3 regions of the Isoptericola haloaureus genome follow, and region 1 is predicted to be linked to each of the others. Evidence: riboswitches for the same ligand, from Rfam matches in the RefSeq annotation. Region 1 holds a riboswitch; each other region holds the start of a gene.
The links. A riboswitch is a leader RNA that binds a small molecule or an ion and turns the genes downstream of it on or off. The one in region 1 is predicted to bind thiamine pyrophosphate.
Positions count from the first base shown of each region.

Region 2: another riboswitch for thiamine pyrophosphate. It lies ahead of V5O49_RS06590 (thiamine ABC transporter substrate-binding protein); the one in region 1 lies ahead of thiC (phosphomethylpyrimidine synthase ThiC).
Region 3: another riboswitch for thiamine pyrophosphate. It lies ahead of thiO (glycine oxidase ThiO); the one in region 1 lies ahead of thiC (phosphomethylpyrimidine synthase ThiC).

Region 1 covers NZ_JBAGLP010000118.1:520,424-524,306, reverse strand. Annotated here, with positions in the region: gene V5O49_RS12540 (AGE family epimerase/isomerase) at 1-1,155, shown strand, start outside; TPP riboswitch at 1,263-1,367, shown strand; gene thiC (phosphomethylpyrimidine synthase ThiC) at 1,363-3,123, shown strand; gene V5O49_RS12530 (pyridoxal phosphate-dependent decarboxylase family protein) at 3,392-3,883, shown strand, end outside.
Region 2 covers NZ_JBAGLP010000116.1:246,242-250,124, forward strand. Annotated here, with positions in the region: gene V5O49_RS06585 (ABC transporter permease) at 1-459, opposite strand, end outside; gene V5O49_RS06590 (thiamine ABC transporter substrate-binding protein) at 456-1,559, opposite strand; TPP riboswitch at 1,616-1,719, opposite strand; gene V5O49_RS06595 (DUF4235 domain-containing protein) at 1,829-2,113, shown strand; gene V5O49_RS06600 (PAS domain-containing protein) at 2,174-2,839, opposite strand; rRNA gene rrf (5S ribosomal RNA) at 3,180-3,296, opposite strand; rRNA gene V5O49_RS06610 (23S ribosomal RNA) at 3,421-3,883, opposite strand, start outside.
Region 3 covers NZ_JBAGLP010000118.1:404,891-408,773, forward strand. Annotated here, with positions in the region: gene guaA (glutamine-hydrolyzing GMP synthase) at 1-1,281, opposite strand, end outside; gene thiE (thiamine phosphate synthase) at 1,328-1,975, opposite strand; TPP riboswitch at 2,014-2,115, shown strand; gene thiO (glycine oxidase ThiO) at 2,104-3,360, shown strand; gene thiS (sulfur carrier protein ThiS) at 3,357-3,647, shown strand; gene V5O49_RS11985 (thiazole synthase) at 3,657-3,883, shown strand, end outside.

The DNA.
Region 1 (3,883 bases):
GGGCTGTTCTCGACCGCGTTCGTCTACGACGTCGCGCTGACGATCTGCGCCTCCCTGGCGGGCGGCCACGTGGCCCGTGCGGCCACCCTGGCCGACGGGCTCCTGTTCGCCCAGCAGCACGACCCCGCCTACGACGACGGCCGCCTGCGCCAGGGGTACAACACCGGTCCGTACACGTTCTACGACGGATCGCCCCAGCCGTACGGCCTCGAGCTGCCCGACGGCACCGCCAACATCGGCTGGCAGTTCGGTTTCCTCGGCACGGCCGTGGGCGACATGGCCTGGCCGGGCATCGCCCTGCTGCACACCTTCAGCGCCACGGGGGACCCGCGGTACCTCGACGGCGCGGTCCGCATCGGGGAGTGGATCCTGGACAACACGTGGTCCGAGCGCCCGCTCGGCGGCTTCTCCTTCGGCGTCGACGGCGGCAACAACCCGATCCCCAACGGGTCGACCGAGCACAACATCGACTGCGTCGCCTTCTTCCGCCAGCTCGAGGCCCTCGCCGGCGGCGACCGCTGGCGCCGTGCGCAGGAGCACGCCCGCGCGTTCGTCGACCTCGTGTGGGACCGCGAGGGCGGCTTCTTCTACACCGGCACGAACGACGGCGTGGAGATCAACCGTGACCCGCTGCCCCTCGACCCCGCGACGTGGGGCTGGCTGGCGCTGCAGGCCGAGCGGTACGGGCGCTCGGTCGACTGGGCGGCCTCCGACCTGGCGACGACCGACGTCGCCGGCGAGGGGAACTCGCAGCTGCCCGGCGACGTGACGATCTCCGGGGTGACCTTCTCCAGCGCGAGCCTGGAGTCCACGGCGTCCTACAACGGGCTGCCCGTGCACCCGGACGGCGTCTGGCTCGAGGGGACCGGCCAGCTCGCCTGCGCCCTGGCGGACCGCGGTCGCGGCTCGCGCGACGGGCGCCGGGCGGCCGGCCTGCTCGCCCAGATCCGGCGGACGCAGGACCTCGTCGGTGCGGGCCAGACCGTCGGCGGCACGCCGCTGCCGGACCGGTCCGGCGTCGTCGCGGCCTCCAGCCTCATCGACACCGGGTTCGGGTTCGGCTACTTCCAGATCCAGCACACCGGCGCGACGTCCTGGTACGTCATGGCGGCCGAGGGTGTGAACCCGCTGCAGGTCGGCGGTCTCGGCGTCTGACCTGCCCCTGTTCGCGCTGTGGGCATGAAATCTGCAGGTCTCCGACCAGGAGAACCTGCAGATTTCATGCCCACAGCGGCGTGCGCGGCCGGCGTGCTACGTTGCGGGTGATCCCACGGGAGCCCTGGCAAGGGCTGAGATCGGGCTGTCGCCGCCCGGACCGTCGAACCTGACCGGGTTATGCCGGCGTAGGAAGTAGGAGCAACCATGCAGAACGACGCACCGTCGCGCGCGCTCGCCGTCGAGCGGGACGCCCAGTCCGGGATCACGGTCCCGGTCACCGAGATCACCCTGGCCGACTCGCCCGACGGGTCGGCCAACGCCCCGGTGCGGGTCTACCGCACCGAGGGCCCCGGCGGGGACCCGACCCGCGGCATCCCCGCGCTGCGGGAGGCCTGGATCGCCGAGCGCGGCGACACCGAGGAGTACGACGGCCGGGACCGCACCCTGGCCGACGACGGCCGCGGGGCCGCCCGCCGGGGAGCGGCCTCCGCCGAGTGGCAGGGGGCGCGCCGTCGTCCTCGCCGCAGCGCCACCGGGAAGCCCGTCACCCAGATGGCCTACGCCCGCCGGGGCGAGATCACCCCGGAGATGCGCTTCGTCGCGGTCCGTGAGGGGGTCGACGTCGAGCTCGTGCGGTCCGAGGTCGCGGCCGGCCGGGCGATCATCCCGAACAACGTCAACCACCCCGAGTCGGAGCCGATGATCATCGGCAGGGCGTTCACCGTGAAGGTCAACGCCAACATCGGCAACTCCGCCGTGCACTCCTCGATCGCCGAGGAGGTGGAGAAGCTGCAGTGGGCCACCAGGTGGGGCGCGGACACGGTCATGGACCTGTCCACCGGCGACGACATCCACACCACCCGCGAGTGGCTGCTGCGCAACGCCCCGGTGCCCATCGGCACCGTGCCGATCTACCAGGCCCTGGAGAAGGTCGACGGCGACGCCTCCCGGATGAGCTGGGAGGTCTACCGGGACACGATCATCGAGCAGTGCGAGCAGGGCGTGGACTACATGACCGTCCACGCCGGGGTGCTGCTGCGCTACGTCCCGCTCACGGCGAACCGGGTGACCGGCATCGTCTCGCGCGGCGGGTCGATCATGGCCGGCTGGTGCCTGGCGCACCACCAGGAGAACTTCCTGTACACGCGGTTCGACGAGCTGTGCGAGATCTTCGCGGCCTACGACGTCGCGTTCTCCCTCGGTGACGGGCTGCGGCCCGGGTCGATCGCGGACGCCAACGACGCCGCCCAGTTCGCCGAGCTGGACACCCTCGCCGAGCTGACGAAGCGGGCCTGGGAGCACGACGTGCAGGTCATGGTCGAGGGGCCCGGGCACATCCCGCTGCACCTGGTGCGCGAGAACGTCGAACGCCAGCAGGAGCTGTGCGACGGCGCCCCGTTCTACACGCTGGGGCCGCTGGTCACCGACATCGCCCCGGGCTACGACCACATCACCTCGGCGATCGGGGCGACGGAGATCGCCCGGTACGGCACCGCGATGCTCTGCTACGTCACGCCCAAGGAGCACCTCGGGCTGCCGAACCGGGACGACGTGCGCACCGGCGTCGTCACCTACAAGATCGCCGCGCACGCGGCCGACGTCGCCAAGGGGCACCCGGGGGCGACGGCGCGCGACGACGCGCTGAGCAAGGCCCGCTTCGAGTTCCGGTGGCGCGACCAGTTCAACCTGTCCCTCGACCCGGAGCTGGCCGAGTCCTACCACGACGAGACGCTGCCGGCCGAGGCGGCCAAGACGGCGCACTTCTGCTCGATGTGCGGGCCGAAGTTCTGCTCGATGCGGATCTCGCAGGACATCCGCGACGAGTTCGGCGACGCCGCGGCCCAGGAGCGGGTCGTGGCCGCCTCGCAGCAGCAGGTCGAGGCGGGGATGGCCGAGAAGGCGGCGGAGTTCCGCGCCGCCGGGGGAGAGGTCTACCTGCCCACCCCCACGGTCCCCGCGCGGTAGGCCACGGTCCCGCGAGGTAGGCAACTTCTCCGCGAGGTAGCACGCGACCCGTGCTACCTCGCGGAGACGTTGCCTACCTCGTCGCGGTTCTGCCTACCTGGCCAGGTGATTGCCTACCTGGCCTGGGTGTTGCCTACCTCGCGGGACGTCGCGTGCGTCACCGCGATCCCGGGTCTCGAATCGTGGCGGGGAGGTGGACAGGGAACTTAGGCCTGTCTAAGTTAGGCGAGCCTGCCCTGCCTACCGACCCCTCGAGGAGCGCCCGGACGTGTCCACCACTCCGCCCGACACGCGGTCGACGCGCGTCGACACCCTGCTGCGCGGCGCCACCGCGGGCGCCTACGCCCGCACGGTCCGCCGCGTCGTCGACGACGTCGCCTCCCGGTTCGCCGCGGTCACCCAGCCCTGGAGCGGTGCGAGCCGCCGTGAGCTGACCGAGCTCGTCGACGGCGTCGACCTCGACGGCCCCGGTATCGGCACCGACGACGCCCTGCACGAGACCGCCGACCTTTACGCCAGCCACACGGTCTGGTTCCACGACCCCGGCTACGCCGCGCACCTCAACTGCCCCGTGGCGATCCCCGCCGTCGGCGCCGAGGCCATGCTCGCGGCGATCAACACCTCGGTGGACACCTACGACCAGTCCACCGTCGCCACCCTCATGGAGCGGCGGCTGGTCGGCTGGACCACCGCCCGGATCGGGTTCGCCGCCGGCGACGGCGTCTTCACCTCGGGCGGCACGCAGTCCAACCTGCACGCC
Region 2 (3,883 bases), on a different contig from region 1:
CTCCTCGACGCCGAGCCAGCCGAACGTCCCCCCGGGGGCGAAGAGCGCACGGAAGGCCACGCCGACGACGACGGTCGGCAGCACGAACGGCACGGTCACCAGCCCGCGGGCCACCGTCCGACCGGGGAACCGGCACCGGTACAGCACGTAGGCGCCGGGCAGCCCGAGCAGGACCGCCAGGGCGGTGCCGACGGTCGCCTGCGCCAGCGTCTGGCCCACCACGCGCCACGTGCGCGGCTGGGACAGGACCTCCCCGAACCCGGACAGGTCGAGCACCCGCGTGCCGCCGTCGTCGGCGAAGAAGCCCTGGGCGACCAGGGCCGCGACGGGCCACGCGAAGAAGACCCCGAGGAACAGCAGGGGCAGCCCTGCGGCGAGGGCCCACCACAGCCAGGTCCCCGGGGCCGGTCGACGGCGGGGCGCCCGCACGGACGCCCCGCCGCTGGCGGGGGACGTCACCCGATGACCGTCGCCGTCCACTGCTCGATCCACTCGTCGCGGTGCGCATCGATCTCGGCCGGCGCGACGTCGAACGGGTCCTCGGCCAGCGGGGCGAACTGCTCCCACTCGGCCGGCAGCTCGACGCTGTCGTCGGCCGGGTACATGTACATGTTCGGCGGGACGTCGGCCTGCACCTCGGCGGAGGAGAGGAAGTCCACCAGGGCGCGCGCGCCGTCCGGGTTGTCGGTCCCGGCCAGGACGCCGGCGTACTCGACCTGGCGGAAGCAGGTGTCCAGCAGCGCCGCCGTCGTGGTCTCGCTGCCGTCCTCGGTGACCGTGAACGCGGGCGAGGTCGCGTACGACAGCACGATCGGCCGCTCACCGCCCTCCCCGGCGCCGGAGAAGTCGACGTAGTAGGCGTCCGACCAGCCGTCGGTGACCTTGAGGCCGTTGTCGGAGAGGTCGGCCCAGTACTGCTCCCAGCCGTCCTCGCCGAAGGCGTCGACGGTAGCGAGCAGGAACGCGAACCCGGGCGAGGAGGTCGCCGGGTTCGTCACGACCGTGAGGTCCTCGTAGGCCGGGTCGGTGAGATCCTCGAGCGTGCTCGGCGGCTCGACCCCCTCGTCCTCGAACCAGGTGGTGTCGACGTTGAGGCAGACGTCGCCCTTGTCGATCGGGGTGAGGCCCTCGAGCGCGGGGTCGACAAGGTCGGTCACGGACGGGTCGAGCTCGTCCGGGGTGTACGGCTCGAACACGCCGGCCTCGACGGCGCGTGAGGCGAACGTGTTGTCGACCCCGTAGACGACGTCGCCGAGCGGGCTGTCGGCCGTCAGCACGAGCTGGTTGACCAGCGTGCCGGCGTCGCCCGCGGCGGCCTGCTCGACCGTGAGGCCCGTCTCGGACTCGAAGGACTCCAGCAGGCCCTCGCTCAGGGCGAAGGAGTCGTGGGTGACGAGCGTGACGGTGCCGGACAGCTCCGGGGTGCCGCTCTCGCTCGCGGACGTCGTGGGCGAGCTCTGCGCCTCGCCCGGCGTGTCCTCGCCCGTGCAGGCCGCCAGCGCGGGCAGCAGGGCGACGACGGCGGTGGTCGCCAGCGTGCGACGGGTACGACGATTCATCTGTCCTCCTCAGACGTGCGAGAAGGGGGTCCGCCGATCGGGGGTCCGATGCGACGGGATCGAGAAGCCCGACTTCCTCCACCGGTGCTAACCGGATCAGGTTCGAGGGTCTGCGGTGGTCCGCACTCTCAGCGCCGGTGGCGCTCCCCTGTCGTTCCCTCCGAGCCTACACACCGTGAGCGCGCTACGGTGGTGGCGTTCGTGGTGCGGACGCCCGCCGTGAGACGGCCGTCACGCACCACCCGGCGCACCGATCGACAGGAGGACCCGTGGAGCAGTCCGAGAGCACCGAGCCGACGCTGGCCGTCAAGGTCGGGACGATGGCGGCGACGCTCGCTGCCGGTTGGGTGGCCCAGAAGCTCATCAAGACGATCTGGGAGAAGTCCACGGGCAAGGACGCGCCCATCGACCTGGACGCGGACGACATCCCGATCCTCCAGGCCATCACGTTCGCCGCCGTCACCGGTGGTGCCGCGGTGCTCGCGCGGCGGCTCGCCCGCCAGGGTGTCGCCAAGGCCGTCGACCGGCGCGCGCACCAGGTCTCGACGGTCTGACGCGGTCGACGCCGGACGCGACCGGCCCGGGACCGGCGGCTCGCGCCGTCCGGCGTGCGGTCAGCGCGAGCTGCTCTGGCGCCGGCGCGCCAGCTGGGCCTCGTGCCCGTGCGGCCGGTCCACGCTGTGCACGGACTCCAGGGCGGTCCGCAGACGGTCGTCGGGCTCGCCGGTCGCGGACCGGAGCGCGGTGACGACCTGTGCTGCCGCCGCCTGTACCGGAATCCCGGCGCGTGCCGCGACCTCGCTGATCTGCTCGGCGGCCGCCGCCTCGTCGACGCCCCGCACGACCATCAACGACCCCTTGACCTGCTCGACGGCGGCGGCCGAGACCATGGCCCGCCCGACGGCGCGGTGCGTCTCGCGCTCCAGGGTCTCGCGGGCGACCGGGCTCACGTCGAGGACGTAGCCGCCCACCTGCGCGATCGTGCCGTCGTCGGCGACCTGCCCGCGACCCGTGACGACGACGGTGCGCGCCTTGCCGTGCGGGTCGATGATGCGGTGCGCACTGCTGAACGGGCGACCGGCGCGCAGGGAGACGATGGCGGTGCGGGAGACGCGGGCCCGGTCGTCCGGATGGGTCCGCGCGCGGATGAGATCGACCGTCGGCGTGATGTCACCGGGTTCGCAGCCGTACATGCGATAGACCTCGTCCGACCACCAGACCGCACCCGAGGGTGCGTCGATCCGATAGCGGCCCACGACGAGCTGGGTACCGGTGGACAAGGCGTCGGTGACGCTCGAGAGCGCAGAGCCCCTCATGGTCCTCGACGACGACGGCGAGCTCATCGGATCTCCTCCCGACTGTCCCCGGGCCGGACCGGGGCCGGTGGGGCCACCGTACTCCGACGAGTGACGACCGCCACCTGGGCAGATGTCCGCACGCGCAGGTTCACCCGCAGGTTCACCCGCGGTCCACGATGTGCCCGACCCAATCGTCGGCGGTGACGACGGCGGTGTCAGGCCGGCGCAGGGTCGGCGCGGGTTCGGCCGGGTGGGCGCGGGGTTGGGGGGATAGCAGTCAGGCCCCCAACCCGTGAGGGGTTGGGGGCCTGCTGTGAAGGGTGTCCGGCGGCGTCCTACTCTCCCACCCCGTCTCCAGGGCAGTACCATCGGCGCTGAAGGGCTGAGCTTCCGGGTTCGGTATGGGACCGGGCGTTTCCCCTTCGCTGTGACCGCCGTAACAGTATCGAGTTGTCGGGTCCCCCACGTATTTGCCCCGGCTGCCACGCAGGGTGGCGGGGGGGGTGGGGGTGGTGCCCGTTTCTCGGGAACCGCACAGTGGACGCGGAGCAAGCAGTGTAGGTGTGTTGAAGTTGTCGGCTGATTAGTACCGGTCAGCTGCGACAGTCGTTGGTCCTGTCTTCCACTTCCGGCCTATCTACCCAGTGGTCTAGCTGGGTGCCTTCACAGGTCTAGCCTGTTGGAAACCTCATCTTGAAGCAGGCTTCCCGCTTAGATGCTTTCAGCGGTTATCCCTCCCGAACGTAGCGAACCAGCGGTGCTCCTGGCGGAACAACTGGCATACCAGAGGTTCGTCCGTCCCGGTCCTCTCGTACTAGGGACAGCCCTTCTCAAGTTTCCTGCGCGCGCAGCGGATAGGGACCGAACTGTCTCACGACGTTCTAAACCCAGCTCGCGTGCCGCTTTAATGGGCGAACAGCCCAACCCTTGGGACCTACTCCAGCCCCAGGATGCGACGAGCCGACATCGAGGTGCCAAACCATCCCGTCGATATGGACTCTTGGGGAAGATCAGCCTGTTATCCCC
Region 3 (3,883 bases), 120 kb from region 1:
GCCGATGATGCGGATGCCCAGGCCGGGCCCCGGGAAAGGCTGCCGGGCGACGATCGGCTCCGGGACGCCGAGCTCGCGGCCGACGGCCCGCACCTCGTCCTTGAACAGGGTGCGCAGCGGCTCGACCAGGTCGAACTGCAGGTCGTCGGGCAGGCCGCCCACGTTGTGGTGGCTCTTGATGTTGGCCGCGCCCTCACCGCCGCCCGACTCGACCACGTCGGGGTAGAGGGTGCCCTGCACGAGGAACCGCACCTCGGAACCCTCGCCGTGCACGGCGTGCTCGTGCCCCTCGGCGACGATGTCGCGGGCGGCGTCCTCGAAGACGCGGATGAACTCGCGGCCGATGATCTTGCGCTTCGTCTCCGGGTCGCTGTGGCCCTCCAGGGCCTCCAGGAAGCGCTTGCGCTCGTCGCGCACCACCAGGTTGACGCCCGTCGCGGCCACGAAGTCGCGCTCGACCTGCTCCACCTCGCCCTCGCGCAGGAGGCCGTGGTCGACGAACACGCAGGTGAGCTGGTCCCCCACCGCGCGCTGCACCAGCGCGGCGGCGACCGAGGAGTCCACGCCGCCGGACAGACCGCAGATGACCCGGGCGTCGCCCACCTGCGCGCGGATCGCGGCGACCTGGTCGGCGATGACGTTGTCGGGCGTCCAGTCAGGTGCCAGGCCCGCGCCCTCGTAGAGGAAGTGCTCCAGCACCGTCTGCCCGTGGGCCGAGTGCTTGACCTCGGGGTGCCACTGCACGCCGTACAGGCGGCGCCGGCGGTCCTCGAAGGCGGCGACCGGCGACCCGGACGACGTCGCGAGCACCTCGAAGCCCTCGGGCGCCGCGTGCACGGAGTCGCCGTGGCTCATCCACGTGGTCTGGGTGACGGGGGTGTCGGCGAGCAGCATCCCGGCCTCGCACACCTCCACCTCGGTGCCGCCGTACTCGCGGGTACCGGTCTGGGCGACCGTGCCGCCGAGCGCCTGCGCCATGGCCTGGAAGCCGTAGCAGATGCCCAGCACGGGCACCCCGGCGTCGAACAGCTCGGCGTCGACGAACGGCGCCCCCGTGGCGTACACGGAGGACGGGCCGCCCGAGAGGATGATCGCGGCGGGGTCGCGGGCGAGCATCTGCTCCGGCGTCCACGTGTGCGGCACGATCTCGGAGTAGACGTTGGCCTCGCGCACGCGGCGCGCGATGAGCTGGGCGTACTGGGCGCCGAAGTCGACGACCAGGACCGGGCGGGGCGCGGCCTGGGCGGATGCGGTGGCGGGAGCGGTGGCGGGAGACGTCACCGCCTCATCCTATCCGCCGGCACGTGCCCGCTGCCGCCACGACCCGTCACGCCCCGAGCCGCTCGCGCAGCTCGCGGGCGGCCCGCTCGGGGTCGGGGGCGCCGGTGATCGCCCGCACGACCACGACCCGCCGCGCCCCGGCCTCGAGGACGGCGTCGAGTCGGTCGGCGTCGATGCCCCCGATGGCGAACCACGGCGTGGTCGGCGCGGTGGCGGCCACCTCGCGCAGCAGGCCGAGCCCGACGGCGGCCCGACCGGGCTTGGTCGGGGTCGTCCACAGGGGTCCGACGCAGAAGTAGTCGACGTCGGGGTCGGCCTCCGCGGCGGCCGCCTGCGCCGCCGAGTGCGTGGACCGCCCCAGGACCGGCCCCGGACCGAGCAGGGAGCGCACGGCCGGCACCGGCAGGTCGCCCTGGCCCATGTGCACCGCGGGAGCGTCGGTGAGCCGGGCCACGTCGGCACGGTCGTTGACCGCCCGCAGCGCGCCGTGCTCGGCGGCGACCCGCGCCACCAGGGCCTGGAGCTCGAGCTCGCGGGCGACGTCGAGGGACTTGTCGCGCAGCTGGACCGCGTCGACGCCGCCGCTCAGCGCGGCGTGCAGGAAGTCCTCCAGGTCGCCGCGGTCCTCGCGGGCGTCGGTGCACAGGTAGAGGCGGGCGTCGGCGAGGCGGCTGCGAGGAGCGGGAGTCGTCATCGTGAGCGAGTCTAGGGACGGTCGACGGGCGAGTAGGGTGACCGGAGCACGGGAGCCCGCAGGGGCTGAGAGGGCGCACGGCGCCGACCGTCGAACCTGATCTGGATCATGCCAGCGAAGGGAGCACCGTGGACCGTCACTCGTCGGCGCCGCACGGCGTCCGCGACCTCGTCGTGGTCGGCGGCGGCATCATCGGCCTGGCCGTGGCCTGGCGGGCCCTCGAGGCCGGCCTGAGCGTCACCGTCCTGGACCCGGACCCCGGCGACGGGTCCACGCACGCCGCCGCGGGCATGCTCGCCCCGGCCACCGAGGCCGAGTTCACCGAGGACGCCGCGCTGCACCTGCACCTGGCCGGGGCCGCACGCTGGCTCCCGTTCGCCGCCGACCTGGAGGCCGCCGCGGGCCGGGGCGTGGGGCTGCGCGAGTCCGGGACGCTGACGCTCGGCTACGACGAGACCGACGTCGCCCTGCTGCGCCGGGTCCTGGCCCTGCACGGCCGGCACGGGGTGGCCTCGGAGGAGCTGACGATCGCCGAGGCGCGCCGGCGCGAACCGCTGCTCGGCCAGCGCGTGCGCGGAGCCGCCTGGGTCCCCGGCGACCACGCCGTCGACCCCCGGGCCGTGCACGCCGCGCTCTGGCGCGTCGTGGCCGCCCACTCCCGCGGCGCCGTCGTGCCGCGCGCCGCGGTCCGGCTCGAGCAGCAGGACGGCCGGGTCGTCGGGGCCGTCGACGACACCGGCGACCGGCACCGCGCCGGCTCGACCGTCGTCGCCGCCGGGTGGGCGTCCGCCCCGCTGCTGGCGGAGGTGCCCGGCGTGGCGGTCCCCGTGCGGCCGGTCAAGGGCCTCACGCTGCGGCTGCAGGCGGACCCCGAGCTGGCGCCGCGCCACGTCGTCCGCGGCCTGGTCCAGGGGCGGCCCGTGTACGTCGTGGGACGCGAGCCCGCGACCGAGGGGCCGTGGGCCGGGCACTGCGAGCTGGTGATCGGCGCGACCTCCGAGGAGAACCCCGACGACCGTCGCGCACCCGCCGGCGGTGTGTTCGCCCTCCTGCGCGACGCGCGCGCCCTGCTGCCCGCGATCGACGAGGCCGCGCTGGTCGAGGCCACCCCGCGGGCCCGGCCGTCCACGCCGGACAACCTGCCCCTGGTGGGCGCGACGCACGTGCCCGGACTGCACCTGGCCACCGGCCACTACCGCAACGGCATCCTGCTCGCGCCGCTGACCGCGGAGGTCGTCGTGGCCGGGCTGACCCGCTCCTGGTTCGCCGTCGACGTCGCCACGACGGACCCACCGGCCGTGCTCGCCGCCCTGCGGGCGACGGACCCCCGCCGGTTCCCGCCCCGCGCACCCGACCCCCGCACCCCCGACGGAGCCCCCCGATGAACCCCGCGCACCAGCACGTCGACCCCGCCGCCCGTGCCGCGCCGGGTCCCCCCGCCCCCGCGGGCACCGCCCGGGTGAACGGCGAACCGTACGACCTCGGCCCGACGGGCGAGCTGCCCGTCACCGAGCTGGTGACCCGCCTCGTGCCCGGGCACGTCGTCGACGGGGTGGCCCGCGGGGTCGCCGTCGCCGTCGACGACGTCGTCGTGCCGCACGGCACGTGGCGGACCGCCGTCGTCCGCGCCGGGGACCGCGTCGAGATCGTGACCGCCGTCCAGGGCGGCTGAGGAGGAGCCATGACCACGACCGGAACGACCGACCTGCGCACGGACGTCGGCGCCCCGCTCGTCGTCGCCGGGACCGAGATCGCGTCCCCGCTGGTGATGGGGACGGGCGGGGCCGCCAACCTGCTGACGCTGGAGGAGGCCCTGGTCGCCTCCGGCACCGCCCTGACGACGGTGGCCATGCGCCGCGTCGCGCCGCGCGCCGGCGGCGAGGCGGCCCGGGACGCCGGGATCTGGGG